Linked DNA regions of Pokkaliibacter sp. MBI-7. The protein of the gene in region 1 interacts with the protein of each later gene in a pairwise test. Links are inferred from orthologs where the notes say so. Each region holds a gene or a part of one and is shown on either strand. Other genes may lie near its edges. The genes, in order: QCD60_RS09080 and QCD60_RS07305.

Region 1 (15,362 bases):
GGCAGATAGTCTCTACCAACATTGCTGAGCGGGTAGAGCTGTTCAAGGGCGCTAATGCGTTCCTCAACGGCGTGTCGCCCACCGGCACCGGTATCGGCGGTACCGTCAATATTGAACCCAAACATGCCGGCGACGAGCCGCTGCCCCGTCTGCAGCTGGATTATGGCAACGGCGCCCAGACTGGTCTGTCCGCGGATATCAGCCGCCGTTTCGGCGCCGAGCAGCAGTTCGGTGTGCGGGTCAATGCGTTGCAGCGTGAAGGCGACACCGCCATCGACAACGAATCCCGGCGCACCACTCTGGCCAGCGTCGGTCTGGATTACCGGGGTGAACGCTTCAACACCTCGCTGGATGTCGGCTATCAGAAGCAGGATGTCGATGCCGGGCGCTCGGTGGTGTATGCAGGCACTATCACCAAAGTGCCCGATGCACCGGACGCCGATACCAACTATTCGCCCGGCTGGACCGAAAGCCAGATGGAAACCACCTTCGCGCTCTGGCGCGGTGAGTATCAGCTTACTCCGGAGTGGACAGCCTATGCGGCACTGGGTGGCAACAAGACTCAGGAAGTAGGGCAGTACGCGTCGCCCACGGTCAACGATGATGACGGCAATGCCACCCTGCTGCGTCTGGGGGTGCCCTACCGGGCGCAGTCGCTGTCGGGTAATCTCGGCGTGCGGGGCAACTTCGTGACCGGTGATATCAGCCATCAGCTGAATCTGGGTTATTCCGGTTTTGCCCGGCGTACCAATACCGCCTACACCATGGCCTGGCCTTATGCGGCGACCAATATCTATGATCCGGTGGATATCGCCTATCAGCCGACGGTGTTTGCTGACGGTGACTGGGATGACCCCCATGTGCGCTCCCGGGTACGTATGGATGGGGTATCGCTGTCTGACACCCTGGGCTTTATGGATGACCGTCTGCTGCTGACGCTCGGTGGCCGTCAGCAGTGGCTCAAGTCTGCCAACTACAGTTACGCCGGAGCGCTGGAGGGTGACCTCTACCAGGAGTCTGCGCTGTCGCCGGTGGCGGGGGTGGTGTACAAGCCCTGGCAGCATATCTCGGTCTATGCCAACCATATTGAAGGGCTGCAGGTGGGGGATACCGCGCCCACATCGACAGGGCTGGATAACGCGGGTGCCATGCTGGACCCCTATATTTCCCGCCAGAATGAAGTGGGTATCAAACTGGATTACGAGCATATCGGTGGCAGCGTGGCGCTGTTTGAAATTACCAAACCCTCTGCCTCGACTGACACGGCATCGAATCGGTATGCCACCAATGGCAAACAGCGTAATCGCGGGGTGGAGGTCAGCCTGTACGGCGAACCGCTGTCCGGGCTGGTGCTGAATGGCAGTGCGACCTGGATGGATCCGAAGATTATCGCCTCCACCGTGGAGAGCAATATCGGCAAGGATGCCGTGGGCGTGCCTGATTATCGCCTCAGCCTCGGTGCCGCACTGCAGGTGGCGGCGGTGGACGGGCTGCAGCTGAATGGCCGGGTGATCCGTACCGGTGCGCAGTATCTCGACGATGCCAACAACCTCCGGGTTGACCCCTGGACCCGGCTTGATCTGGGTGCCAGCTACCGCATGCGCGCCTATGCGCAGGACCTGACCTGGCGCCTGACCGTCAACAACGTGCTGAATGAGAACTACTGGGCCTCGGCGACCGGCGGCTATCTGACGCAGGGGGCGCCGCGGGAAGTCAGGGTGTCGCTGGCCACCGAGTTTTAACAGGTCGTTGAAAATCTATCTGCGTTGCCGAATACCGCGTCAAAAACAGGCTAAAAATGCTCATTTAGTCCACTAAACTCCGCTTTTTCGCCTGTTTTTTCCTTGTCTCGGCTGCCTCGATAACGTTTTTCAACAGCCTGTTAAGCAACAGACAGCCAGTACATGGAGCAAGAGGCGGGACGATGAGCAAGGGCGGTGCAGGGGTGAAAAAGTGGATGGCGCAGCTGCATCGCTGGCTGGGGCTGACGTCGGCGCTGTTCCTGTTTGTCGCCGGGCTGACCGGCGCCATCATCTCCTGGGATCATGAGCTGGACGAATGGCTGAATGGCCAGCTGTACGATATCGACAGCCACGGTGCCTATCAGTCACCGCTGGCACTGGCGGATCAGCTGGAGGCGAACGATCCGCGTATTCGGGTGTCGTTCTTTCCGCTGCAGTTTGAGCCGGGCCATGCCGCCGTCTACTACGTCAAACCGGCAGTGAATCCGGCTACCGGCCAGCTTTACGAGCTGGATTACAATCAGGTGTTCGTCAATCCGGTGACCGGCGCCATTGTCGGCACCCGCGACTGGGGCAGGATCGCACTGGACCGCGAACACCTGCTGCCGTTTCTTTACAAGCTGCACTACAGCTTTCAGCTGCCGGCGTTTGCCGGGATTGATCGCTGGGGCTACTGGCTGATGGGCGGGGTAGCGCTGATCTGGCTGTTTGACACCTTTATCGCTGCTTACCTGACCCTGCCGTCGCGACGGTCGCCCCCTTCAGTACCGGCGGGCGGCAGGGCGGTCAGCGATAACCCCCGCCGCTTCTGGCAGCGCTGGGCACCGGCGTGGAAGATCAAATGGAACGCCAGCGCCTTCCGGCTCAATTACAGCCTGCATCTGGCGGCGGGGCTGTGGGTATTCAGCCTGCTGCTGATTCTCGCCCTGACCTCGGTATCCCTGAATCTCTATGCCGAAGTGTTCCGGCCTCTGCTGGAAAAAGTCTCGACCCTGACCCCGGACCCCTTTACCCAGCGTCGACCACAGCCGCTGACCGCACCGATTGTGCCGCAGCTCGACCGGCAGGCGATTCTGGCCGATGCCCGGCAACTGGCCCGGCACAGGGGCTGGAGTGAGCCGGCGGGCAGTCTGTTCTACGCCTCGGCCTGGGGCATCTATGGCGTGGGCTTCTTCCAGCCGGGGGATGATCACGAGGGCGGTGGCATGCGGATGAAGTGGCTGTATCTGGATGGCGATAGCGGCGCTGAGCTGGGGGCCCGGGTGCCCTGGCAGGGCACAGCCGCCGATATCTTTGTGCAGCTGCAGTTCCCCCTGCATTCGGGGCGCATTCTCGGCTTGCCGGGGCGCATCATCATCTCCCTGATGGGGCTGGTGGTGGCCATGCTGTCGCTGACCGGGGTGATCATCTGGGCGAAAAAACGCAAAGCCCGGCGCAAGCAGGCCCGCTACCAGCAGCAGAAAATACAGACGGTCACCGTCAGCCCACGTGCGGCGACTGCTGCTCTTCAACCCGCACCCGGCGCGATCCGACCCCGGAGCGGTCAGGCAGAAATACGCTGAGTCAGGGCATGCAGCTCGCCGGACAGCAGGTGCAGGTTCTTGCTGGCGCGAGCTGTATTGTTGACCTCTTCCTGATTGGCGCTGGCAATATCGGTGATCTGGGTGATATTGCGGCTGATGTCTTCCGCCACGCTGGTCTGCTGCTCGGCGGCAGTGGCAATCTGCCGGTTCATATCGCGAATCGATTCGATGGCCAGGGTGATCTGCTGCAGCCGGTCACCGGCGCGGTTGACGTGCTGCATCCCCAGTTCACTGCGTGACTGACCGCTGCCGATGGCTCTGGAAGCTTCTTCGGCACCATGCTGGACGTTGTGGATGATCTGCTGAATCTCCGCAGTGGACTCTGCCGTGCGCTGCGCCAGGGTGCGCACCTCATCGGCCACGACGGCAAAGCCGCGGCCGGTATCCCCCGCCCGGGCGGCTTCAATGGCGGCGTTGAGGGCGAGCAGATTGGTCTGTTCGGCAATGCCCTGAATCACATCGAGTACCTTGCCGATGCGGGTGCTTTCACCTTCCAGCCGCCGGATCACCTCACTGGTGTGATTGATCTGCACCAGCATGTCTTCCATCGCCCGGATGGTTTCCTGCATCACCTGACCGCCTTCCTGTGCATTGTGCTCTGCCTCGTCGGCGGCGTGGGCCGCATCGCCTGCGTGTTTGGCCACCTCGGCAGAGGAGGCCGACATCTCCTGCATGGCGGTGGCCACCTGATCGGTGCGATCAAACTGATCGTGGCTGCCTTTGGCCATACGGGTCGCAATGGTATTCAGCTCGCCGCTGGCGCGGTCCAGCTCGGCGGTGCTGTGCTGCAGGCGGGTGAAGGTTTCCTCAAGGAAGCTGCGCAGCTGGTTGGCGGCACGGGCCAGAGTGCCCAGCTCATCCTGCCGCTGCACCGTGATGGGAGCGCCGAGCCGCCCTTCGCTGAGTTTGTCGATCTGGGTAATCAGGTGGGTGATGGGGTTGACCAGCGAGCGGTTGACCAGCCACTGGCTGAGCAGGCCGATCACAACCGCAGCGACACACAGCACCAGCAAACCGGCCCACATGGTCTTGTCGGCGGCAGCATTGAGCTGTTCACCGCTGGCCAGGGCATGCTGGTTGAGGCTGTCCGACAGCTGCAACAGATGGCTGCTGAACTCACGGTCGATACCACGGGCACTGCGGTCACCGGCGGTAGGGTCCATGTTGGCAGCCAGATAGGCTTCGCGGCTGCTGCGGTAACGCAATGCCAGCTGCTGATGCTGCTGGATAAGCTGGCTGATTTCCGCCTGCGTGGCGGTGTCGATATCCAGCTGGCTGATCTTTTTCAGGGTGCTTTGTACCGTGGCTTCGGCTTTCTCGAACTGGCCCCAGTACTTGTGCTGATCATCAGGATTGGCGCCGCGCAGCAGCACGTCCTTCCATTCCTGCACCTGCCCCTTGAACTGCAGATTGGCCTCGTTGATCAGATTGGCCGCCGCCACCGGATGTTCCAGCAGGGTGCGGTAGCTGCGAATGGTATTGGACAGCGAGTTGACCGTGGCCAGCGCCACCAGCAGCATCAGCAGCAGGCTGCCCGCCATCAGCATGAGGGTTTTCATGCGCAGAGAAGCATTAAGGAACATGGCGAGCACCTCAGGTAAGTGAATGGTCGTGGTGATCTTCCCTGGCTCCGGTAACCGTCCTGAGGTGCAAGTGTAGTCAATGCGGGATTGGTTGTTTTGTGAACAGCCTGCTTTGTCGGGTATTTATTTACTCCGGCGTGATGGGGGCAGTGTTCGGCGGTGTCGTTGCTATTGCCGTGCTTTTTACCCTGTCTTGCCGGCGCCCGTGTTCAGTGGCTCAGGGTGATGGCAATCTGCTGCACGTGGCCTTATTGCTGCCCTTGTGTTTCGATCTTTTTCATTGATAAGATGCGAACAATTCTCAAAAGCATTCTTGTCTCCTGGAACTGCTGTGGTTTCGTCAGTGCCGTTTCACTGACCATCACGTTCATCAATTGCTGGTTCGCACCCACCATGTCAGTCACTTCTTCCGACACTCTGGATATTGGTCAGTTGTATCAGGCCCATCAGCCGTGGCTGCAGGGCTGGCTGAAACGTCAGCTGGGGTGTCGGAGTCTGGCGGCGGATCTTTCCCATGACACCTTTGTGCAGGTACTTGCAGGCAACGCGGTTGATGACATCCGTGAGCCGCGAGCCTGGCTGCTGGTGATTGCCAGACGGGTATTGTTCAACTTCTGGCGTCGTCGCGATCTGGAACAGGCCTATCTGGAAGTGCTGGCCAGTCTGCCGGAGCCGCTGGCGCCGTCTGAAGAAGAACGGGCACTGGTGTTTGAAGCCCTGGCACAGCTCGATCAGGCACTGGCTGAGGTCTCGCAGCGGGCCCGGCAGGTGTTTCTGCTCAGCCAGCTGGAACAGCTGACCTACGCGCAGATTGCCGAGCAGCTGCAGATCAGCCCGATGACGGTGCGCCGTGATATGCACGCGGCCATCCGCGCCTGCTGCCAGCTGCAGCCATGAAAGGAGTGTCAGACATGGGTGACAGTTCACCGCTACAGGGCGAGCAGCCAACGGCGCTGGATCAGGCCATTGACTGGATGGTGCAGATGCAGTCGGGCGAGGTTGGTGCCGACGAGCGGCATGCCTGGCAACGCTGGCTGGAGGCCTCAACGAGCCATCGTCAGGCCTGGGAGCAGGTGTCTCAGGCACTGGGGCGCACGGTGGTGCCACTGCGTCAGCACCATATTCCGGCACAGCTGCCACAGCAGGCCATGGCCGATACCGATGTGCGCGGGCTGTCACGGCGACGGCTGCTGGGAGGCAGTCTGATGCTGGCGGGACTGGCCGCTGGCAGTGGCTGGCTGCTGCATCAGCAGCAGTGGCTGGCCGATTTGCGTACCGGGGTGGCCGAGCGCCGCCGCTTCAGCCTGCCGGATGGCAGCAAGGTGCTGCTGGATGCCTGTTCGGCGGTGGATGTGCAGTTTGATCAGCAGCGGCGTGGGCTGTACTTGCGTCGTGGGGCACTGCAAATTCAGGGAAGCGAGGACGCTGCCCGACCGCTGCAGGTCAGCACGGCGGAAGGACAGGTACAGGTGCTCGGGCAGCAACTGATGGTACGTCAGGGTGAAGATCAGACACTGGTGCTGGCACAGGATCAGGGGGCCATGGTGGCCAATCAGGCCGGTCAGGTGCAATGGCTCAAGCAGGGGCAGGGCCTGTGGTTTACTGCTGACCGGGTGGGTACGCCGCAGCGCGACCTGCTGGATCTGGCGGCCTGGCAACATGGCATGCTGGTGGTACGTGACCGGCCACTGGCGGAAGTGGTGGCGGCGCTGCGGCCCTATCGACATGGCCTGCTGCGGGTCGCGCCAGAGGTAGCCGGGTTGCGTGTGCTTGGTGCCTTCCCGTTGGATGACAGTGACCGGCTGCTGACGTCGCTGGCACAGACGCTGCCGATCCGGGTGAGTTATTACAGTGATCTGCTGGTGATGATCGAGGCGGCCTGAGCGGTTGCCGTTATCTCTTGTTCCCAAATGGGCGACAGGAACGGGGCGGCTCCGTGCTGCCGTCTGTTCTGCCCCGTCGTTTGTTGCTTATCCTTCGCTCGCTGCCTTGTCACTGTCTTCGGCACCGCTGTCTTTTGCCTCTTCCCCCTCTGATGTGAATGGTCTGCCCGGTAGTTTTTTATAAAAAAATGCCCGGGCCATGAACACTTTTGCGTGGCTCGTTGCACATCCCTGATAGAAGCCAGAAATTTCCCCTGTTTAGCACCTGCGCCTTCGCGCTGCTGGCCAGCGCCGGACAGGTCATTACCTGTGTCACGAGGTTTGAGCATGTCATCCACTTTCTCCTTGCCAGCAGCAGCCACTGTCGTGGCTGTCTCATCCCCTTCAGTTGAACGCCGGCAAGGCTTTCTGCGGCCCACCCTGCTGGCCACGGCCATCGCACTGGGCAGCCTGTCGCTGCAGGTGCAGGCCGACAGTGTGCAGTCATTTCAGGTGCCCGCCGGGCCGCTGGCTGAAGTGCTGCTCAGTATTGCCAACCAGAGCGGGCAGGCTGTCTCGGTAGACCCTTCGCTGGTTCAGGGGCTGCAGGCTCAGGCAGTGCAGGGCACCATGAGTGTCGAACAGGCTCTGCGTGAGGCCCTTCAGGGGACGCAGCTGCAGGTCGAGACCACCGCCAACGGCACCTATACCGTGCGGCCCCTGACCACCTCATCCGGGGAAACCCTGCTGCCCGCGCTGGATGTCAGTTTCAGCCTGGGTAACAACCTTGGTGAAGTGGACGGCTATCAGGCGACCCACAGCAGTGTGGCGACCAAGACCAGCAAGGCCCTGCTGGAAACCTCGCAGTCGGTGTCGGTGGTCACCGCCGCCCAGATCGAGGATCAGGGCAGCAAGACGGTGCAGCAGTCGATGCGTTACACCCCCGGTGTGTTCACCAACCAGATCGGTGCTTCCAACCGTTATGACTATGTGGTCATGCGCGGTTTTGCCGATGGCAGCGTCGACAACATCTATATCGACGGCCTCAAGGCCATGGGCGACGCGGGTACCTACAGTACCCTGCAGGTGGATCCGTACTTTCTTGATCGTATCGATATCGTCAAAGGCCCGTCTTCCGTGCTTTATGGCCGCAGCCTGCCCGGTGGGCTGGTGGCGCTGACCAGCAAGAAGCCGCTGGATGAGGCCTATCACGAGGTACAGCTGACGGTGGGGACGCAGGGGCAGCGCGGGGCCGGCTTCGATTTCTCCGGCCCGCTGGGCAACAGTGGCAAGTTCAACTATCGGCTGGTCGGGCTGGCTGATTACTCCGACACCCAGTATGACTATGCCAAGGAAGAGCGCTATGCCATTGCGCCAACGCTGGATGTGCATCTCAGCGACGACACCGTCCTGACACTGCAGGCGTATCTGCAGCATGATCCCAATGGTGGTTACCACAGTGGCGTGCCTGCTTCCGGCAGTATCACCCGCCGTGACGGCCAAACCATCTCCAGTCATTTCTTCGATGGTGAACCTGCCTACGATGGCTTCAGCCGCACACAACAGCTGCTGGGCTACCAGCTCAGTCATCGCTTCAACGATACCTGGTCATTCCGCCAGAACGTGCGTTACCTGGACTCGAAGGTGGAAAACAGCCAGGTCTACGGTTACGGCTACAGCAGTGGTAACGAGCTGACCCGTTACTACTCAGGCGCTGACGAAAACCTGCACGCCTATGCCATCGACAACCTGGTACAGGCCGAGGCGGATTGGGGCAGCAGCCATCACACGGTGCTGGGCGGACTGGATTACCAGCGTCGCTGGGGGGATGTGCTGTGGACCTCCGGTACGGCGACCGGGCTGGACGTGTTTGACCCCAGCTATGGTGGCGCGGTGACCATCTACCCGACCTGGACCACCAGCTATGATCGCCGTCTGGAGCAGACCGGTGTCTATGTGCAGGATCTGATCGACTACGGTGCCTGGCGCTTCTCGCTGGGCGGGCGTCAGGACTGGGTGGATGTCAGTGTCACTGACCGGCTGTATGGCGGTACCACGGCAGACAGTCGTCAGGCATTCAGTGGCCGTGCCGGTGCGCTGTACCTGCTCGACAACGGCGTGGCTCCGTACCTGAGCTATTCACAGTCATTCAATCCCAACTCCTACAACGACGAGAACGGCAAGCCGCTGGCGCCGACCGAAGGCGAACAGTGGGAGCTGGGGCTGAAGTTCCAGCCGGACGACAGCGATGACCTCTATACTCTGGCGCTGTTCCATATCAATCAGAAGAACGTAGCCACCAAGGAGCCGCAGAACAACTGGTATTCCTCGGTCGGCGAGGTGCGTTCGCAGGGCGTGGAGCTGGAGGCCAAGAGCCATCTGACCGAGCAGCTCAGCCTGATGGCAGGCTACACCTACACGGACATCGTCTATGCCCGTGCCGAGGATGGCACCGAGGGCAACACGCCTAATCAGGCTCCCCGTCACATGGCCTCGCTGTGGGCGGATTATGCCTTTAGCCACGGCCTGAATCTGGGTGGCGGCGTGCGTTATGTCGGTACCAGCTGGGCGGACAAGGAAAACACCCTCAAGGTACCGGCCTATACGCTGGTGGATATGTCCGTGCGCTACGACCTCGGCCAGCTGGGGCTGAAAGGGCTGAAAGCCAGCCTCAATGCCAACAACCTGCTGAACAAGGAATATGTGGCGTCCTGCTATAACCTGTCGTACTGCTACTTCGGCGAAGAGCGCAACGTCACCGCCACATTCAAGTACCAGTTCTGACATGAGTCTGCGCCCCTGGCTGGTTCGCCTGCACCGCTGGTGCGGGCTGCTGATTGCGCTGTTTCTGCTGGTGTCCGGGCTGACCGGGGCGCTGATTTCCTGGGATCATGAGCTGGATGCCTGGCTCAACCCCCGGCTGTTTATCGCCCAGAGCGGGCCACAGCAACAGGTGCTGAGCGGGCTGGAGATTGCCAATCGCCTTGAGCAGACAGACCCGCGATTGCGGGTTAACTATGTCACCTTCGCGGAAGAGCCGGGCCATACCCTGCTGGTCTATGTGGAAGGACGTACAGACCCGGCCACCGGGCAGCCTTATGTCCTGCCCTTCAATCAGCTGGCTGTTGATCCGGCCACGGCACAGGTGCAGGGGCAGCGGATGTGGGGACAGGTGTCGTTCAGCCGGGAAAACCTGTTGCCCTTCCTCTACAAGTTGCACTACAGCATGCACCTGCCGCTGGCAGGCGGTTATGACACCGGCATGTTGCTGATGGGCAGCATTGCCATCGTCTGGTTCTTCGACTGTTTTATCGCCCTGTGGCTGTCCTTCCCCAACCTGCGCAGCTGGCGCAAATCACTGCAGTTTCGCTGGCGTGACGGTGGCTACAAGCTGCACTTCGACCTGCATCGTTCCGGTGGCGTCTGGCTGTGGCTGCTGCTGGCGGTACTGGCCCTGACCTCCATCTCGATGAATCTGGAAACCCAGTTGATGCGGCCGCTGGTGGCACGTTTTGCCACGCTCAGCCCTAATGCTTTCGATACCCGTACGGCTGGCAGTGCGCAGGATGCAACGCTCAGCCGTGAGCAGATTGTGGCACGGGCACAGCAGGATGGCCGTCAGCGCGGTTTTGCGTATCCCGCCGCCGGTCTTTTCTATGCCTCGGCCTATGGTCTCTATGGTGTGGGGTTCTTCGCTCCCGGCAATGATCACGGCGATGGTGGCCTTGGCAATGCCTGGCTGTATTACGACAGCACGACTGGGGCGGCGGCCGGTGGCGTGATCCCGGGGCAGGGCAGCTGGGGTGATATTTTCCTGCAGGCACAGTTCCCGCTGCATTCCGGGCGCATTATCGGTACACCGGGCAGAGTGCTAATGTCCCTGCTGGGGCTGGCGGTCGCCACGTTATCGCTGACCGGTCTGATTATCTGGGCCAAGAAACGCCACGCCCGACGGCAGCAGGATCGTAAGCGGCAGCGTGCCGCAGAGACAACGGGAATGCGGCCACTTTCGCCCTCTGGTGAGTGATTTTTTCGCCACAGGTCAGTATCCATCGGTGCGGTTCACTGCGTTCACCGCCGTCTATCGGGAGAAGGTGCTTCGTTATCTGGCTGGTGAGGAGGCATTGTCGGGTGAGGTTAGGTGAGGTACGAACCGCACCTCACCTCACCACGTGACCCATCCCATCATCTATTCCTCGATAGCCCTGGCCAGTAGCGGCCACAGCCCCTGATGACTACGGCGGAAAAAGTCGATATGCCCTATATGCTTGAGGCCATACTGCGCCGGTATCAGGGTCTGTACGTCAATCTGTGCGGCGGGGTAGAGGCGGGTCAGATCAGCCACGTTGCCGCGGGTAGCGATAGGGTCATCAACGGCATGGATAAAGGTCATCGGTAGCTGCAGCTGCTGGTGGTAATCCTGCTGGATGTCCGTGCCAAGGGCGTTGGCCACATAGCCCGGGCTGCTGCACCACTGTGACCACTGCCGCGCCACACCGGGTGGCAAGTCTTCTCCCCAGCCGATCCACTGACAGGGTGTGTAGCCCAGCACACCGTTGGCCAGTGGCATATACAGCTTCAGCAGGCCACCGGCCAGCAGGCGGAAATGCAGCGGCGAATAGCCGATATAGCCAGTAGAGGACGCCACGCCGACCATCCGCGCGATGCGCTGGTAGTTGGGTATCACTCCGGTGAACTGGCCTCCGGCACTGTGACCGAACAGCGTCACCTGCTCCAGCCCGGATTCACGGGCCAGCCATTCCAGCATGGCAGGGATATCCTGCTGCCCCCAGTCCTGCTTGCGGGCCTTGCTGTGACGCACATGGGTTTCGTGCAGTGAGGCCCCGATGCCGCGGTAGTCGAAGGTCAGCACGTCGTGGCCGCGTTCACTCAGCCACTGGGCAAAGCTGCGGTAGAAGCCCTGCTTGATTCCGGTGCCGCTGCAGATCAATACGGCCGAGGGCGTACTGCGAGGCGCAGCGGCGGGGTAGAAAGTACCGTGCAGCGTGGTGCCGTCGGCGGTGACCGTCGTTATCGGGCGGGGATGACTGATCGGGGTGTCCAGTGCCTGTGCTGATGACATATCCCACTCCTGAAAGCAGCTGTTGTCGTTGTTTTGGCAGGTAATCAGCAGTTAAGTGACTATTAAGTAAATTCAGTTCACTTAAGTTTTGGCAGTATGAACGGTCGCTGCGGGTTTGGGAATAGACTGGTGAGTCCAGTTTTATGCAGGTGGCATCACTGGCTGTCCTGTTCGCGGATAAAGTCGATAAAGGCCCGCAGTGGGGCAGGCACCAGACGGCGGCCGGAATAGTACAGGTAGGGGCCGGAGAAGCGTTGCCACCAGGGTTCCAGCAGGGGCACCAGCGCACCGCTGTCGAGATGCGGACGCAGCCAGTCTTCGAACAGCATGATGATGCCACTGCCCTGTAATGCGGCGGCCACCGCCAGATCGACCGCACTGCCGATGCTGACGGTCAGCGGGCCATGAGGCTCAATGCAGATCACCTCACCGTCTTTCTCGAACTCCCACAGGGCCCGCATGCCTGTGCTGTAACGTCCGCCCAGACAGGCATGGTGCAGCAGCTCGGTGGGGTGTTGCGATGGAACAGGCGTACACCCAGTTGCTCTTCGGCGCGGCGCACTGCAGTACTGAGCCGGGAGGGGTTGCTGCTGCTGGCGCGGGCGGCCTCGCGAAAGCCACCGGCCTGAGCCACGGCAACAACGGCATGCAGATCGGCAAGATCAACTTTCATGACAATACCTCCGAATGATCCGCTTCATGGTAGCAGGGCGGGGCGCATTCACTGTGCGGTTTCCTGCACAGGCTGTGCTGATTGCGCTGGATAGTCGCACAAGCCCCGGAGGGCTAGTATCACTTCACTCACTCACTCACTCACTCACTCACTCACTTGCTTGTTTTTTGATCATCTGTTGCGGAGGTTGCTATGCCCGCTATTCCAGCCAGCCATTTTGTTCTCGGTGATCGTCAGGTCAGTCGCATGGGATACGGCGCCATGCAACTGGCCGGCCCCGGCGTATTCGGCCCCCCGAAAGATCCGGCGCAGGCCCGGCAGGTGCTGCAGGATGCCATCGCCCTGGGCGTCAACCATATCGACACCTCGGATTTTTACGGCCCCTATGTCACCAACCAGCTGATCCATGACAGCCTGCATCCCTATCCTGAGGCGCTGTGTATCGTCACCAAGATCGGTGCCCGGCGTGATGACAAGGGGGCCTGGCTGCCCGCGTTCTCCCGTGCCGAGCTGATCCAGGCAGTGGAGGACAATCGCCGTCGTCTGGGGCTGGATGTGCTGGAAGTGGTGAATCTGCGCAGCATGCTGGGCATTCACGGGCCAGCGGAAGGGTCGCTGGAGGCGCCGTTGAGTGTGCTGGCCGAGCTGCGTCAGCAGGGGCTGATCAGGCATATCGGCCTGAGCAATGTCACCGCCACGCAGATCGCCGAGGCGCAGAAAATGGTGCCGATTGTCTGTGTGCAGAACCAGTACAACCTGGCTCACCGTGGTGATGATGCGCTGATCGATCTGCTGGCAGCACAAGGCATCGCCTATGTGCCGTTCTTCCCGCTGGGTGGTTTCAGCCCGCTGCAGTCGGAAGCGCTCAATACCGTGGCCGCGCAGTTGCAGGCCACGCCGATGCAGGTGGCACTGGCCTGGCTGCTGCAGCGCTCAGCCAATATTCTGCTGATCCCCGGTACATCGTCGCCGTTACATCTGCGGGAAAACCTGCAGGCGGCGCAGCTGCAGATCCCCGCCGATGCACTGGCGGTGCTGGAGGAAATCGGTCAATAGCAGGCATCGCAACCGCTAAGAGGGGCATTGCAGGGAAGTGATAGCAGGGAGATCAGAGCAGGGAGGTGTCGGGGTACGGCGATTAGGCTACAGTGTCGTGCACTGCGCCTGTCGGCGCGGGTGTCACAATTCCCTCAGGGCAAGGAGAAGCTCATATGGCCCGTTCACGTTTTTCTGCATTGCTGATCATTGCCTCTGGCCTGCTGCTGGCCTCCTCGCCGGCAATGGCAGACTGTTCCGGCCCGCCCGCGCGGTCGACCACGGTGGTGGTCAGGCATTGCAGTGTCATTGATCCGGCGCAGGAGCCGCTGCTCATGGACGCATTGCAGCAGTGGCGTGCCGATGACCGTAACAGGGTGCTGCCAAGCTACCGGGGGTTGCAGTTGCAAACCGATCAGGGGCCGGTTTTTGTGGCGGCCAGTCACCAGCTCAGCTGCGGACAGTTTGCCCTCAGCCAACCGGTGCAGATGACCCTTGATTCAGCCTGCTGTGATGGCGACAGCAATCCGCCCTGCTATCTGGGCTACCGCCAGTTTTTCACCCGCTTTGACTGAAAGCGTGAATACCTCCTCTGCGTACCTGCTGTGCAGGCCGCTGCGATTCAGACCACAGCTACGCCGGTAACTTTGAGGTTGCCAGAAAGGCCGGGTTTTCCCGGCTGTAGCCGTGGCGCTCGAAGGCATCCAGCAGTTTCTGCTCCAGCGTCCCCGGCCCTTTGTCCTTGATGGCTTCATGCATGATTTTCGCTCGCGCCATGCCATGGCTGGTGTCATCGCTGGCGGATGACTCCGAATAGTTAAACCCCTGAGACATCGGGTGCATGCCGAGAGTGTGGTGCTCAATAAAGGCCTCGGGCGGTAACAGTGTCTGCAGTTTCTGCGTTATGGCCTCTGCGTTCTCTATATCGGGAGGCAGGTAGATAATCGCCGATTCAGTGCGGCTGCCCTGATCAGACGGCGCGATCAGTTTGCCGCCAGTGTAGGGCGTATGGGCAATCAGATGGGCCATGGCTTTGGGCAAATTCGGGTTTGACATTGATGGTGATACGGGCCAGAGCGCCGCCATCAAGACGGGTTGAGGGTTTCTCGCTGGTCCGCTCCAGACGAATATGACTACCTGCGGCAATATGCGGCAGTTCCCGCGCGGTCTGTTTATAGGGGATATATTCAAAACTGGCATCGGTGTACTGCGACTTGATATGCAGGCGACCATCATAGTGGGCGCTGGCGTTGGCAATAGTCCTGATCATCGCCTGCTGCTGCGGCTTGTCCAGTGGTTGCAGGCCTTTGGGAATGTTATCGGTAATGCGGCGATAGATATCGTTATGATCCAGAACGGAGCGCTTTTTCATCTCCCTGGCCATCTGCTTTGTCAGTGTCTGCAGCGAGCTGCTGGCGTAGCTCGCAGGCGCCTCCGCTGGTTTGGCAGTGTGCCAGCCGCCGGCCAGCTTCTGCGCCAGACCCCCACGGGGTGGGGTGGCATAGGGTGGTGGCGCAGCGCTGGTGCTGGCTTCGGCCGCAGCAGGGCGGCGTTGTGGAGTGGCCCAGCCGGGTATACCCAGTCCGGCGTGTTCAGCGGGGGAGCGCCTGCCATTTAGTACGTCAGCTATGGCCGAGCTGCGTGAACCGAGGGAGCCTGCACTGAGGCGATGGCTGAACAGCTCCTGAGTGGCCTTGAAGAAGCCGATCTTTCCGCTGTCTTGCCGGTTGACCTGATATTCCCCGGAAGGCATCAGTCGTACCTGATACTCATTTCCTCCCACCTTGACCTTGCCACGCAA
Region 2 (15,116 bases), 420 kb from region 1 along the record:
CTGCTGGGGATTGGCCACATCAAACGTGCCGCACAGCTGAGCCTGGGTATGCAGCAAGCCGGGCTGGAAGTCTGGGTGGTGCAGGGGGGCGAAGCGGTCGCAGGTATCAATTTTGGTCAGGCCAACGTTATCAGTCTGCCAGCGATTCGTGCCGCAGATGCGCAGTTCAGTGGTCTGGTGGACGATCAGGGCAAGGCGCTGGATGACGACTTCAAGGCCAACCGGCGGTCCCTGCTGCTGCAGGCGCTGGAGCAGATTCAGCCCGATGCGTTGCTGATCGAGAGTTACCCTTTCGGCCGTGGCCAGCTGCGCTTTGAACTTGACCCCTTACTGCAGCAGGCGCACAGCATGTCGCCGCGTCCGTTGATCCTGTCATCGGCACGGGACATTCTGCAGCGCCGTCCGTTGGAGAAAGAGCAAAAAGCACTGAAGCTGCTGGAGCATTATTTCGATGGTGTGCTGGTGCATGGTCAGCAGGACTTTGTGCCGCTGACGGAAAGCTTCAGCCTTTGTGATCAGCTGAGCATACCGTTGCATTACACCGGCTATGTAACGGATACCAGCGTCAGTCCTGCAGCTGAGGGGCAGAATGAAGTTATCGTATCCGCCGGTGGTGGTGCGGTGGGTTTTGGCATCATGCAGGCAGCTTTATTAGCCCGACCGCTGACCGTACTGCGTGAACATCGCTGGCGCGTCCTGATCGGCCCCAATCTCCCTGCCGATCAGATTACGGCCCTGCAGCAGCTGGCGGCGGACGGCATTGTCCTTGAGCCTATACGCAGCGACTTCCGTGGCCTGCTGGCTAATGCAGCACTGTCCATCTCGCAGGGGGGGTACAACACCCTGATGGATATTCTGCTGACAGGTGTTCCCAGTGTCATTGTGCCGTTTGAAGGCAAAGGTGAGACAGAACAGATTACCCGTACCGCCAAGCTGGAGGCCCTGGGAATCTGTGCCATGGTGCGGGAGCAGGAGTTGCAGCCCGAGTATCTGGCCAGCGTGATTGACCAGACGGTGGCTGACCTTCATCAGCGTTCTCCCGCACTGTCACTGCAACTGGCCGGGGCCAGGCGCAGTGGCGATATTATTCGCTCACTGCTGGAGCAACGTCATGGCTGACTGGCAAAGTCTGGAACAGGAGTTGCGGCTGTGGGCACGGAGCCATCGCCGGCCAACATTGTGGTGGCGGGATGACGATGCGGAAGCGGATGTGCCCGAACTTCAACATCTGTTGCAGATCAGTGATGAACTGCAGGTGCCTGTGCTGCTGGCAGCGGTGCCGGCGAAAGTACAGCCGTCACTGGCGGCAGCCGTACAAGGACATGGTCTGGTAGGCATAGTGCAGCATGGATTTGATCATACCAACCATGCGCCACCCACTGAGCGTAAACATGAGCTGGGCGCGCATCGGCCTCTTTCAGTCATGATCGATGCGTTGCGTCAGGGGCGGGAACTGCTGGAACAGCACTTTGCCGGACGTTTTCAGCCTGTGCTGGTGCCGCCATGGAATCGCTATACCCCGACGTTGCGGCCTTATCTGCATGATCAGGTGGGATTGCGAGGTCTATCCACTCTGGGGCCGCGCGATGCGGCGGAGGTGGACGGCCTGACACAGGTGAATGTTCATGTGGATGTGCTGAAATGGAAGCCGTCTGCTCACTTCGCCGGGGAAGCTGACACGCTCACGGCCCTGATCACCCATCTGCAGCAGCGACGTCTGGGGCTGGTGGATGCGGCTGAGCCAACCGGCATCATGACTCATCATCTGGTCATGGATGCTGCAGCCTGGCGCTTCACCCGCCAGTTGTTCAGGGTACTGAACGATGCTGGCGTAGGCTGGATTGCCGATCTGTTACCAGCGGGCTAGCGTGATAAAGCGCCAGCCCGTCACTGCCAGCAGGCGTTGTCTGGCTGACGTGCTCAGTGCAGCTGCATCGGTAACTCGAAAGAGGGGAACCCCGTGTCAAAGGTGGTGTGGGGGTGATACTGCATCAGCAGCAGTGCCTGACCGTCCTGATTCTGCGTAAAGCGACGCTGGGTGACAAAACCATAGCGATCATAGAAGTGGCGGCCCTGTCGATTGGATTCATAGATGACTGCCTGCAGGTGCGGAAAGAACTGCCGCACATAGTTAAGCAGGGTGCAGCCAATGCCTTTACCGCGCAGCTCGGGTTGGACGCACAGGCAGACAATTTCGGTATCGACCAGACTGATAAATCCCACCACCTGCATCTGATGCAGATACACCCAGGTTTCTCCCTGCTCCAGTACCTGATCCAGTTGTTGCAGGCGCTCGTAGCTACGCCAGGCGGGGTGGTAAAAAGCACTGATCTCGTTGGCGGTATCTTCCCATAGCGCTTCTATGGCCGTCCGATCCGATGCTAGATAGGCGCGTATCATTTCTCACTTCCTATATAACAAGGCTAAAGGTTTACTCAGCGTCAGGAGGGTACGCACTTCCCGTGCGGGTCCGTTGGGGTCGCTGAGGTCTGCCTGAAAAGATCATTACTGGGCTGACTCAGGCTCAGACAAGGAGCGCTGGCTGGCCGCTGATGACGGCAAAATCTGTGGTTCGTTACGAAACGCCAGATTCACTTAGCATAGAGCAAAAAACGCAGCGGGGAAGCGGGGGGAGCGGGCTTTGTAGCGAGGGATCACGCCATTTTTCAGGTAGTGCAGGTGCAGGTCGCGGGCAAGTTACATCTGGTCGTAAAATAACCAGCCATTGTGGCGCAAGCCTTGGACTGAGGTAGAGAAGCAGGTAGAATGCGCGCCTTTCTGAACAGGTGCTCACGTTCTTCCTGATGTCGGTCATGGCTCATGAGCGGCTCAGATTGGCGAGATTGTAAGTGCCTGCTAACCCGCTGTCGTGCTCTGGTTTTACGTTCCAGACCGCATGGAGAAGTTCGATGTCACAGTTTGTTGTTTGTGCGCTGTATAAGTTCGTCGCTCTGGATGATTTTGAAGCCATCCGTCAGCCATTACTGGATGTGATGGAGAGTAACGAAGTCTGCGGTACCCTGCTGCTGGCGAAAGAGGGGATCAATGGTACTGTGGCCGGCTCCCGCGCAGGTATTGATGCATTGCTGACCTGGCTGAAGTCCGACCCTCGTCTGGCTGCCCTGTCCTATAAAGAATCCTTTACCGAGGTGCTGCCGTTCTACCGCACCAAGGTCAAGCTCAAGCGTGAAATCGTCACTATGGGGGTTGAAGGTATTGACCCTAACAAAGTGGTGGGGACCTACGTCAAACCTCAGGACTGGAATGCTCTGATTTCTGACCCGGACGTACTGCTGGTCGATACGCGTAACGACTACGAAGTGCAGATCGGTACGTTTAAAGGTGCCATCAACCCGATGACCGAAACCTTTCGCGAGTTTCCCGAATACGTGAAGCAGAACCTCGATCCGGGCAAGCACAAGAAAGTGGCGATGTTCTGCACCGGGGGTATTCGTTGTGAAAAATCCACCGCCTACCTCAAGGAGCAGGGCTTCGATGAGGTCTATCACCTCGAAGGTGGCATCCTCAAATATCTGGAGGAAGTCGCTGAGGCCGATACCCTTTGGGAAGGTGAATGCTTTGTGTTCGATAACCGTGTGGCGGTCAATCACAAGCTGGAAAAAGGCCAGTACGATCAGTGCAATGCGTGCCGTCGTCCGATTACCGAAGCCGACAAGCTGCGCCCTGAGTACAAGGCAGGTGTCAGTTGCCACCAGTGCCACGATCAGCTGAGTGAACAGCAGCTGACCCGTTTCGAAGAACGCGAAAAGCAGATGCAGCTGGCAGCCGAGCGTGGCGAAACCCATCTGGGCGGCGATGTGAAACACACCATCGAAGAGCGCCGCCGTGAAAAGCAGGCATGGCGTGAGCATCAGAAGGCTCTGAGCGAGCAGGGACAGACCGCGTAAGCATCGTTAAGCTGAAAGACGTATGCAGGATCTGAAGTAAGCACCGATGATTCAGAGCAGAAAGGGCACGTAACGTGCCCTTTCTTGTTTCTGTCTTTTCTTATTTTTGTCGTGGCTCACATCCTGCTCGATTCCAGCAGGAACTCCACAAACGCCCGATTGGCCCGCGACAGATAGCCGTCCTTGCGCCAGGCGATGCACAGATCAAGAAAGATCGGCGGCGCAAAGGAAACCGTGACCAGATCAGGGTCATCTGCCACGGCCATATTCAGCAGGGTGGAAATGCCGAAACCCTGTTTGACGATGGAGCGGATCAGCGGCACCAGATTGGTCTCAAAGCTGATGTTCGGTGTACAGCCGACCTCCCTGGCCAGCCTGTCCAGTACCTTGCGGTGAAAGTAGCCGGGCTTGAACATCACCAGCTCTTCGGTAAAGAACTCCTGCAGGGTGATCGAACTGCGCTCGGCAAAGAGGTGCTCGCGGCTGACGGTGGCGCGCATTTCCTCGCGCAGAATCGTCCGGGCTTCCAGAATGTCGGAAATGGTTTCCGATTCGATGACAGCCAGATCCAGTTCGCCCTTTTCCAGCATCTGCTGCAGCTGCCAGGTGCCGCCTTCCTGTACCGAGAACGTCAGGTTGGGATAGCGATGGCGAAATGCCATCAGTATGGGAGGGAAGTGGAACGAACCCAGCATACTGGGGATACCCACCCGCACTTCGCCGCGGCTCAGCCCCTTCAGCTCCTGCATTTCCAGCTCGGCATCGGCCACTACCTGCAGGATTTTTTCTGCCTGAACGAACAGACATTTCCCCTCGTCGGTCAGGGCAATGGAGCGTTCGTGACGATGAAACAGGGTCAGCTCCAGTTCATTCTCCAGCTTGCGAATCGCCATGCTGACTGCTGGCTGGGCGAGATTGAGCAGCTCTGCCGCGCGGGTAAAGCTGCCGAGGCGTGCGACCTCATAGAAGTAGCGCAGAGGTTTGAGTTCCATGGTGCGGGTCCGTCAGAGCAGGGGAATGTCAGGTCTGCAGTGGGAAGACTGTCACAACCGTACAGAATATAAAACTTTATTATCCTAATCATAATTTGCATATATTTTTATTATGACCAAGCGGTCGATATAGTGTGCCGTAGGCCCCGCTTTCCGGGCTGCTTCACTACCGCAGGACCGCCATCATGATTCAAGCAGGCAGTCGCGCTTACTGGCGTGCCACCCTGGCTCTGTGCCTGGGCTCCTTTATGATTTTCTCCAACCTTTATGTGACCCAGCCGCTGTTGCCCATGCTGGCCGCTGACTTTCAGGTGTCTCCTCTTTCCGCCAGCTACAGTTTTACCGTGTCCACCCTGACGCTGGGCTTATCACTGCTGGTGTACGGGCCGCTGTCTGATGTGCTGGGGCGTCGGGGCATCATGCTTGTCACGATGGCCGGGGTGATTGTGACGACGCTGGCGCTGTCGCAGACCAGCAGTTACGAAATGCTGTTGGGACTGCGTGCGGTGCAGGGCTTTTTCCTTGGTGGGTTGCCAGCGATTGCGGTGGCCTATATGGGGGATGAGTTTGACAAAGAGGCGCTGATGACCGCTGTCGGTCTGTACATTGGTGCCAATACTCTGGGTGGTATAGGTGGGCGTCTGATTGGTGGTTTTGCCGGAGAAAGCCTGGGCTGGGCCAATACCTTTCTGGTGATTGCAGGTGTCAGTCTGGTGGTATGGCTCAGTTTTGCCTCCCTGCTGCCACGCTCCCGCAACTTCCAGGCCCGGCCATTTCATCTGCGTACCATGCTCGGCAATATGCTCGATCACCTGCGCAACCCCGTCCTGCTGACCGCCTATCTGATCGGCGGATTCAACTTCTTTATCTTTATCAATCAGTACAGCTATATCACCTTTGTGCTGGGTGATGCGCCGTACTCATTATCACCGCGCTTTCTGGGCATGCTGTTTCTGACCTATCTGACCGGCACCCTTGGTTCGGCACTGGCTGGTCGTGCTGCCAGGCGTTTCCCGCAGCCGCTGTGCATGGCATTTGGCATCGTGGTACTGATGCTGGGCAGTCTCTGCACTCTGCTGCCCAGTCTGTGGGCCATCATTCTCGGTTTCTTTATCAACAGCTTCGGCTTCTTCTTTGCCCATTCCACCAACAGCAGCTGGGTCAGCCGTAACGCCCAGCATGCCAAGGCCAGTGCCAGTTCGCTGTACCTGGTGTTCTATTACACCGGCGCCAGTACCGGCGGTATCTATTTGCATCCCTTCTGGGAATGGCGTGGCTGGACGGGAGTGATCATCGGCTCTTTGGTGGTGCTGGTGGGTACGCTGAGCGCAGCGCTTTATCTGCACCGTAAAACCCGGGTTGCGGGTGAGGTGACAAACGCAGTGGTTTGCTGAAGGGCGTGTAGCGGGTCAGTCGGGCGTGAGAGTAAACCACCGATGCCAGTGTCGGCGCCAGATACTGGCAAAGTGCACGAATTCCCAGGCGTCCAGCTGTCCCTGGCGAGTGACGGCATGCTGGGGAACGTAGCGGCAGCGCAGAAAGGACTGTTTTTCCAGAACACGCTGTGAAGCGATATTGCTGACCGAGGCAAAAGCACGCAAATGGTCCAGCTTCATCTGCTCATAGCCCGCCCGGATCAGCTGCTTCAGTGCCGCCGATGCTACACCCTGGCCGCAGTAGGCTTCACCGATACGATAGCCGACGAAACCATAGCGCGAATCATTGAGCGAGCGACGCAGGTTGGCTCTGCCCATCAGCTCGCCCTGCTCATTCACAATCAGCAGCGGATAGATCATGCCTTCATGGTAACGCTGCACGTATTCATCAATATGCTCACGCACGCCCTGAAGGGAATAGAATGCCGGTTCGCGGGCCTCGATGGTCCGTTCAAACCAGGCCTGATTGCTTTCTTCAAAGGCCAGCAGCGCTTGCGCGTGGCGCTCGCTCAGTAGTTCAAATCGCATGATGATCAGGTCAGGTGGTTGAGGGGCAGGGCGGTACTGCTGATAGGGGTTTTCATCACAAAACTGGAATGCACCCCGGTCACGCCTTCAATCGTGGTCACCCGATTCAGCAGGAACTGCTGGAAGGCTTCCATATCCTTGACTATGACTTTCAACAGGTAGTCGGCCGACTGGCCGGTGATCAGGTGGCATTCCAGCACTTCCGGATAGCTGGCAATCAGCTCTTCAAAACGCTGGAATCGCTCCGGAGTATGACGATCCATACTGATGCCGATAAAGGCCATCAGGGTCAAACCGAGCTTTTTGGCATTGAGCAGAGCGCTGTAGCCCTCGATGATGCCCTCTTCTTCCAGGCGTTTGACCCGTCGCAAACAGGGGGAAGGCGACAGCTGAATGCTGTCTGCCAGCTCCTGATTACTCATGCGGCCGTCCTTCTGTAGTACTTCCATGATGCGCCGATCGTAACGATTGAATGTCATTTACTGGTCTCCCTGCGGTCTGGACGACAGATTAATGCGCGTTTGGCTATGGTAAAGCAATTTTGTGCTTTAGGCATTGTCAGGGCTTTGTTGCGATCCAAGAGACAATCTGAATCAATCATTAGATTGATCTTGTGATAGATAATGAGAAGCTTTAGCATTAGTAAAATCTATTGGATCGAATGGGCAAGCTTGGTTAGCCACTGGCAATGCGTCGGTTAACCGCCCAGCAGCCCTGTCGCCGTCGGGATTTCACATGAAAAATATCGAGCAGAACAAAGGCATGGCCAAACGCTGGGCCATGATCGTAGGGCTGAGTGCTGGCATGGTGCTGGCTCCGTTGAGCCACGCTGAATCGGATACGCTCACCGCTCCTGTTACATCGACCAGCGCACCTGCCAGCAGCGAATCGGCGACCTCTTCCAGCCCTGCTACTGTTTCTGCTCCTGCCAGCGATGCCGTTTCCGCGGCGGACACCCCAATGCAGGGATCAGCCTCTGCGCCAGAAGACCTCTCCCAGACCAATGAGCCTCTGCCCGGAGCGGTTGCCGACAGCAATGCCGTGGCATCCATGCTGCCACACGACCTGACCCCCATGGGTATGTTCATGGCCGCTGACTGGGTGGTCAAGGCGGTCATGCTGGGTCTGGCCTTTGCTTCCATCGTGACCTGGACCATCGCACTGGTGAAAAGTATCGAGATTGCTGCAGCGAAGAAACGCGCTCGCCGCACCCTGCGTAATCTGGGTGAGGTCGGCACGCTGCGTGAGGGGCTGAAGGCCGTTGAACATGACACCTGCCTGTCAGCATCCATGGTGCAGGCGGCCGAGTATGAGCTGGTGTTGTCAGCCAAGCACGAAGCCTTTGATAAAGGTGGGGTGAAGGAGCGTGTCGAATCCCGTCTGCATCGTATTGAGGCTGCCGCTGCGCGCCGCATCAATGTCGGTACCGGTGTGCTGGCCACCATCGGTTCGACTTCTCCCTTTGTCGGTCTGTTCGGTACCGTCTGGGGCATCATGAACAGCTTTATCGGTATCTCCAAATCGCAAACCACCAATCTGGCCGTGGTGGCGCCGGGTATCGCCGAAGCATTGCTGGCCACTGCGATCGGTCTGGTGGCAGCCATTCCGGCGGTCGTCATCTACAACCATTTTGCCCGCAGTATCGGTGGCTACCGCGCCATCATGGCCGATACCACCGCAGAGGTGGCGCGTATTGTCAGTCGCGATCTGGATCGCCAGCCACAGGTGACTCCCCTGCGTAAAGTAGGGAGCTGATCATGGCAGGTGGACTGCATCACGGTGATGATGATCTGGGTGAGAACCACGAGATCAACGTTACGCCCTTTATCGACGTCATTCTGGTGTTGCTGATCATCTTCATGGTGGCAGCACCGCTGGCCACCGTCAGTGTACCGGTGGATCTGCCTGCCTCGTCGGCACAACCGCAACCTCACCCTGACAAACCCGTCTATATCTCCATTCAGGCGGATCTCAGTGTCAGCGTGGGCGAAGAGAAAGTGCCGGAGCAGGGGCTGGGTGCAGTGCTGGATAAGGTGACTGCGAAGGATTATCAGCAGCGCCTGTTTCTGCGTGCCGATAAAGGCGTGCCTTACGGTGAGCTGATGAAGGTCATGGACCAGCTGCGAACTGCGGGTTATCTGAAAATTGGCCTGGTGGGTCTGGAGACGGTCGGAAGCGCTCAATGACAGAACCGCTGAACCCTTCCCCCGCAGCAGCCAGAGCTTCTGGGGTGCACAATCCCATGCCTGAAGCCCAGCCGCCGCTGAGTCTGCGCCGTGCCAGTGCCTGGGGGCTGGGCCTGACGCTGGTGGCAGGAGTGCATCTGGCACTGCTGCTGCCACTGGTCAAAGCGGCCCCTCTGCCTGCCAATCCACCGGCGGCACCGGAAGCAATCATGATTGAGCTGGCGCCAATGCCAGAAGTGGTCAAGCCTGAGCCGGTCCCGGAACCCGTTGTGGAGCCGGAACCCGAACCGGAGCCACCACCTCCCGAGCCTGAACCCTTGCCTGAGCCTCCGCCCCCTCCACCACCGGAGGTGAAACCGGAAGTGGTTATTCCTCCGCCACCACCGCCCAAACCGAAGAAGGTGGAAAAAAAGGTAGAGAAGAAAGTCGAGAAGAAAGTAGAAAAGCCAAAGGAACAGCCACCGAAGAAAGAGCAGCCCAAAGCGGCTCCACCTGCAGTGCAGGATGCTCCTCCGGCAACCCCAAAGGCACCGAAAGCCGTTGATCCCGGCGAGCAGCAGCGACGGGTGCAGGCACAGCGTAGCTGGCAGGGAGACCTGATGGCACATCTGGCTAAGCACAAGCGTTATCCTCGAGCGGCCCGGGTAAGGCGTCAGGAAGGTGTGGTCTATGTCCGTTTTGTCATGGACCGTTCTGGCAAGGTGCTGAGTGCTTCACTGAAGACCTCGTCCGGTTTTGAATTGCTGGATGATGCCGCGCTGGAGCTGATCCAGCAGGCCAGTCCGCTACCGGCACCGCCTGACAGTATCCCCAACGAGCTGGTAGTGCCGATCGATTACAACCTGCGCCGCTAGGCTCTGGCCTACGGCCAGCTACAACACCCTCGTCTGATCCGTCAGCGAGGGTGTTGTTGTTTATGCCATGGGGATAGAGGCAGATTTAACCTCATCAGGCAGGGTAGAAAGCTATACGTAATATGTATTTTTCAAAGAGTGGTCATAATCTGCCTTTAAAAAGGATTTTTAATAGTAAAGGTTGCTCAGCTTGAGAAAAAGACAGCAATTTTAGCAATCTTCTGCTGCTGGAAAATCCGTATACTGACATCCGTCTTCAGAGCAACCCGCCCCGGCGGAGCACTGAAGCCCAGGACTGGTCAGGGGCTCACAAGGCACCATCCGACCCTTTCTCTCCACCCGGGAGACTGCAAGTTGGCTGAAGGATTGGTTATCACCGAACTGTCAGTAACTGGAAGAGCTACCCATTCTTTCCGAAGTCAGCGCACCGTCTGTCGACGAGTCGAGTACCGAGCAGCGGGGCGCCACTTCAACTAACGGACAACACCAGGACATTCATCATGAGTTACGACCATCGCAAATACCGCCCCGCACCAACCATCAACATGCCTGATCGTCAGTGGCCTAATCAGGTCCTGACCAAGGCGCCGCTATGGTGCGCGGTTGACCTGCGCGATGGTAACCAGGCGCTGGTTGAACCCATGACCGTTGCACAAAAGCTGCAGATGTGGGACCTGATGATGCGCATCGGGTTCAAACATGTGGAAGTGGGATTTCCTGCGGCCTCTCAGCCTGACTTCGACTTTGTCCGTGAACTGATCGACAACAACCTGATTCCCGAAGACGTGACCATTCAGGTACTGGTTCAGGCTCGCGAAGACCTGATCGCCCGTACCTATCAGGCGCTGGAAGGTTCTAAGCAGGCCATCGTGCATGTTTACAACTCAGTCAACCCCACTCAGCGCCAGTACGTGTTCAATACTGACAAAGATGGCGTCAAAGCCATTGCAGTGCAGGGCGCACGCTGGGTGCGTGAGTATTCAAAACGTTATCCGCACACTGAATGGAGTTTCCAGTATTCACCGGAAAGCTTCAGCAGCACCGAAGTCGATTTTGCGGTGGAAGTCTGTGATGCGGTGATTGATGAGTGGCGCGAAACCGGCCGTCCGATGATCATCAACCTGCCCGCGACCGTCGAAGTGAGTACGCCTAACGTATTCGCGGATCAGGTCGAATGGTTCTGCCGTAACATGCGTGGCCGCAAGGATGTCAGCATTTCCATTCACACCCATAACGACCGCGGCTGCGGTGTTGCAGCGGCAGAGCTGGCAGTACTGGCGGGTGCTGATCGTATCGAGGGCACTCTGCTCGGCAACGGTGAGCGTACCGGCAACATGGATATCGTCACTATGGCGATGAACCTGTACAGCCAGGGCATTGATCCTGAACTGGATCTGTCTGACATGGATGCCATCGTATCAACCGTCAGTGCCTGCACCCAGATTGCTCTGCATCCGCGTCATCCCTATGCAGGTGAACTGGTGTACACAGCCTTCTCCGGCAGCCATCAGGATGCGATACGCAAGTCGCTGGTGGCCGAGAAGCCTGATCACTACTGGGATGTGGCCTATCTGCCCATCGATCCTGCTGACCTCGGTCGCAGCTATGAGGCGGTGATCCGTATCAACAGCCAGTCCGGTAAAGGCGGCGTGACCTACCTCCTTGAGCGTGATCTTGGCTTGCAGTTGCCACGCTGGTTGCAGATCGATTTCAGCCGCCGCGTTCAGGCCGAAGCCGAAGCGAGCTCCAGTGAGATCAGCCCGGATCAGATTCGCAGCCTGTTCGAGCGCCATTACCTGCAGCCTGCCCATGGCTATCAGGTCAAGCGCTTCCAGCTGGATCAGGACCAGCAGGAAAGTCTGCGGGTTGAGCTGCAGACGCCGAACGGCGCCGTACACATTGCCGGTGAGGGCGAAGGTGCCATCACCGCGCTGGCCAATGCCTGGGAGCGCGAAACCGGCATCCGTATCGACGTGCTGGATTACTCCGAGCATGCCTTGACCGAGGGCACTGAGTCCCGCGCTGCAGCCTACATCCTGCTGGCAGTGGAAGGTCAGCGTATGTGCGGGGTAGCCATCGGTCGTGACGTGGTAAATGCATCCCTGCAGGCGGTCATCAACGCCGCAGCGCAGGTGCCTTCACTGCGTAAAATCGCCTGAGGCAGGAACGCTTCGGCACAAGGCACACTCCACCCTGCCTGTGGCAGGTGAGACGCCAGTCAACATGACCATAAGAGGCAGGTCGCATTGCGGCACTGACCTCCACCAAAGCTGAATATACAGCTGCTGCACAAACAGGCCCCAGGCCTGTGAAGACGCAAAAAGCGGAGGAGCGCAGGCTCCTCCGCTTTTTGTTTTTGGGGCCGCTCAGGCATCTGCTATAACTCATCGTCTCAGGCGTGAACTCATTCAGGGAGAGTAGTGTGAGTCAACATCAGCTCAGGATGCTGCCTTCCTTGCTGGCAGACACGCAGGCGATGGTCATCGACAGCAACCGCCATTACCCCCGTCATAGTCATGACCAGTACGGCATCGGACTGATTCATCGCGGTGCCCAGCGTTCTGCCAGTGGCTGCGGCAGGGTGGAGGCCGGCCCCGGTGAACTGATCATGGTGAATCCGGGCGAAGTGCATGATGGTGTGCCACTGGCCGAAGAAGGGCGGCAGTGGAGCATGCTGTATTTTGAGCCGTCGCTACTGCATGAGCTGGCCAGTGAGCTGGAACTGCCCTTTTCTGCCGAACTCAGTCTGGTGCGGCCTGTCGCCCAGGATCAGCGCCTGCGGCAGCAGTTTGTTCAACTGTTTCAGCGAGTCACGTCGGTCAGACAGGCGCATCAGGCACAGGTGGATGTGGCCGCTCGTCTTGCCGCAGAGGAGAGTGCGGTCTCTACGCTGGTCTACCTGCTGGCACACCATAGTCAGGCCAGACCGCTGATGCCAGCCTCTGCCACGGTGGAGCAGGTCCGTCAGCGGCTGGCTGATGAGCCGCTGCAGGCACCTTCACTGCACGAGCTGGCCGCGATGGTGGGCGTCAGCCGCTTCAATCTGATTCGCAGTTTCAACAAGGCACTGGGGCTGTCGCCTCATGCCTATCTGCTGCAGCAGCGCCTGCATCTTGCCCGCCGTCTGTTGCTGAGTGGCCATAAACCTGTGGATGCCGCACTGGCGGCAGGGTTTGCCGACCAGAGCCATATGACCCGGTTGTTTCGGCGCCAGTACGGTATTACACCGGGCCTGTATGGGCAGATCGGCAGCCAGTCCTGATCGTCTCATCGTTGTCTGCCTCTCCCTGCAATTTCATTCAAGACCCGCCCCCGCGCGCTTTCTAAAGTGTCTCCTTTCAGGTTTAGAGGAGAAAACCATGAAGAGCTCACAGTGGCACGGTTACGGTTATCTGGCACTGGCCATGATGATGGTGGGGAGTACGGTGATAGCCAGTCGGCTGATTGCTACCGGGCTGCCTCCCTTTACCGCAACGGCGGCACGATTTGCCATGGCCCTGCCGATCTTTCTGCTGCTGATGAAGCTGACCGCCACGCCATGGCCACGCCCTCGTCGTCATGATGCCTGGGTGCTGATCTGTCAGGCAGGGGCGGGCAGTGTGGCCTACACCGTGCTGCTGATCAGTGGCATGGCGCACACTTCTGCCGCCAATGCCGGGGTGATCAGCGGTACCCTTCCGGCTGTTACCGGGCTGGTCGCCATGGTATTGCTGCGGGAGAAACCGGGGCGCAGCACCTGGCTGGCGGTGGCTCTGAGCTCACTGGGGGTCATGCTGTTACTGGTGCCTGCCCAACAGGGCTCTGCGCAGGCGGGCAGTCTTTACGGTGATGGGCTGATACTGGCGGCCATGGTCGCAGAGGCCCTGTTCATCCTGCTCAATCAACGTCTGCAGCAACCCATTCCCCCGCTGGCCTTATCGACCCTGATGAGCGCATTGGGATTGCTGCTGACGGCGATACCGGCACTGGCCGAGCGACCCTGGACGCTGGCGCCCATACCGCAGGCCTGGTGGGCAGTGCTGTACTATGCCGTGGTGCCGACAGTGATGGGCTTCTGCCTGTGGTATGCCGGCAGCGCTCGTATTCGCGGCTGTGCCGCCGCCCCCTTTACTGCCGTTGCACCGCTGACCACGGTGCTGCTGGCGGCGTTGTGGCTGGACGAGCCGATCCTGCTCTGGCAGTGGCTGGGCATGGGCTGTGTGCTGATGGCGATCCTGACGGGGCCGCTGCTGGCATGGTACCGGCGCTCAGGCGAGCCTGTTCAGGCGCGCTATGAGTAAAGCCGGATTGTAGCCGGGGCATCAGTACCCGAGCGTCAGACCATCCAGCGATATGCTGGCGGGTTGTCCGCTGAGCTGCTCAGCCAGCAGGGTGGCGCTGCCACAGGCCAGGGTAAAACCCAAAGCACCGTGACCGATATTCAGCCACAGGTTGCCCCAGCGTGTGGCGCCGATGACGGGCAGGCCGGTCGGTGTGGCCGGACGCAGGCCTGCCCAGCTATGAGCTTGCGCGAAGTCGCCCGCTGCCGGGAAGCTGGCCGTGGCCTGCTGGCGCAGACTCTGGATGCGTCGTGGGGTGATCAGGGTGTCCTGTACACCGATATCCACCATGGCCGCAACGCGCAGGCGCTGCGGCAGGGTGCCGGTAGCGGGCAGACGGGCATAGACCATTTTCCGTTCGTAGTCAGTCACGCTGATGTGCGGTGCGACTGCCTCTTCAGCCAGTGGCAGCGTGAGGCTGTAGCCTTTCAGCGGGTAGAGCGGCAGACGTAAGCCGAGCGCTCCGGCCAGTTCATAGCTGCCCATCCCGGCAGTCAGAATATAGTGATCCGCCTGTAACGGGCCGAGGTCGGTCTCAATTGCCTGAATCTGCCCCGCGTGCTGAGTCAGCGCAGTCACGGGGCATTGTTCTAACAGTTGAAAATGAGTCTGTTGCTGCAGGTAGCCAAGCAATGCCTGACAGAACAGATGGCAGTCGCCGACTTCGTCGCCCGGCGTAAAGATCGCCCCGCTCAGCTGCTCTGCCATACCCGCCAGACTGGGCTCAAGCGCCAGCAGTTGCTGCCGGTTCAGCACCTGCTGACTGTCGGGTGCGACCAGGCTGGCGGCGGCCCGGGAGAGGGCCTGTGGCCGCCGGTAGACCACCAGCTTGCCGTTACAGCGCCAGCTGAAATCCGCCAGTGGTGACTGCGCCTGCCAGAGATGCAGTTGCT

The links.
Region 2: the proteins of QCD60_RS09080 (region 1) and QCD60_RS07305 interact in binary tests that used the Escherichia coli proteins (3 or more experiments, as listed by UniProt). The link is inferred for Pokkaliibacter sp. MBI-7 from one-to-one orthologs.

What each region holds. Positions count from the first base shown.
Region 1 is NZ_JARVTG010000001.1:2,032,831-2,048,192, reverse strand. The notes cover bases 6,723-9,836. They hold QCD60_RS09080 (TonB-dependent siderophore receptor), read left to right. Parts: upstream 6,723-7,118; coding sequence 7,119-9,554; downstream 9,555-9,836. Other genes in these bases: QCD60_RS09075 (PepSY-associated TM helix domain-containing protein), read left to right, coding at 9,556-9,836; QCD60_RS09085 (FecR domain-containing protein), read left to right, coding at 6,723-6,791. In the rest of the region: QCD60_RS09105 (TonB-dependent receptor), read left to right, coding at 1-1,742; QCD60_RS09100 (PepSY-associated TM helix domain-containing protein), read left to right, coding at 1,925-3,304; QCD60_RS09095 (methyl-accepting chemotaxis protein), read right to left, coding at 3,286-4,908; QCD60_RS09090 (sigma-70 family RNA polymerase sigma factor), read left to right, coding at 5,302-5,805; more of QCD60_RS09085, read left to right, coding at 5,820-6,722; more of QCD60_RS09075, read left to right, coding at 9,837-10,797; QCD60_RS09070 (alpha/beta fold hydrolase), read right to left, coding at 10,960-11,853; QCD60_RS09065 (LysR substrate-binding domain-containing protein), read right to left, coding at 12,009-12,314; QCD60_RS09060 (hypothetical protein), read left to right, coding at 12,374-12,544; QCD60_RS09055 (aldo/keto reductase family oxidoreductase), read left to right, coding at 12,719-13,582; QCD60_RS09050 (hypothetical protein), read left to right, coding at 13,738-14,136; QCD60_RS09045 (T3SS effector HopA1 family protein), read right to left, coding at 14,195-14,590; QCD60_RS09040 (hypothetical protein), read right to left, coding at 14,532-15,362. UniProt on the Escherichia coli protein: Involved in the uptake of iron in complex with ferrichrome, a hydroxamate-type siderophore. Binds and transports ferrichrome-iron across the outer membrane.
Region 2 is NZ_JARVTG010000001.1:1,615,947-1,631,062, reverse strand. What follows is about bases 8,108-10,975. They hold QCD60_RS07305 (energy transducer TonB), read left to right. Parts: upstream 8,108-9,046; coding sequence 9,047-9,904; downstream 9,905-10,975. Other genes in these bases: leuA (2-isopropylmalate synthase), read left to right, coding at 10,405-10,975; exbD (TonB system transport protein ExbD), read left to right, coding at 8,622-9,050; exbB (tonB-system energizer ExbB), read left to right, coding at 8,108-8,619. In the rest of the region: QCD60_RS07355 (glycosyltransferase), read left to right, coding at 1-1,119; QCD60_RS07350 (polysaccharide deacetylase family protein), read left to right, coding at 1,112-1,867; QCD60_RS07345 (GNAT family N-acetyltransferase), read right to left, coding at 1,921-2,400; QCD60_RS07340 (rhodanese-related sulfurtransferase), read left to right, coding at 2,910-3,908; QCD60_RS07335 (LysR family transcriptional regulator), read right to left, coding at 4,025-4,900; QCD60_RS07330 (MFS transporter), read left to right, coding at 5,086-6,294; QCD60_RS07325 (GNAT family N-acetyltransferase), read right to left, coding at 6,310-6,864; QCD60_RS07320 (Lrp/AsnC family transcriptional regulator), read right to left, coding at 6,870-7,343; more of exbB, read left to right, coding at 7,600-8,107; more of leuA, read left to right, coding at 10,976-12,063; QCD60_RS07295 (AraC family transcriptional regulator), read left to right, coding at 12,327-13,166; QCD60_RS07290 (DMT family transporter), read left to right, coding at 13,264-14,184; QCD60_RS07285 (D-amino acid dehydrogenase), read right to left, coding at 14,206-15,116. UniProt on the Escherichia coli protein: Interacts with outer membrane receptor proteins that carry out high-affinity binding and energy dependent uptake into the periplasmic space of specific substrates such as cobalamin, and various iron compounds (such as iron dicitrate, enterochelin, aerobactin, etc.).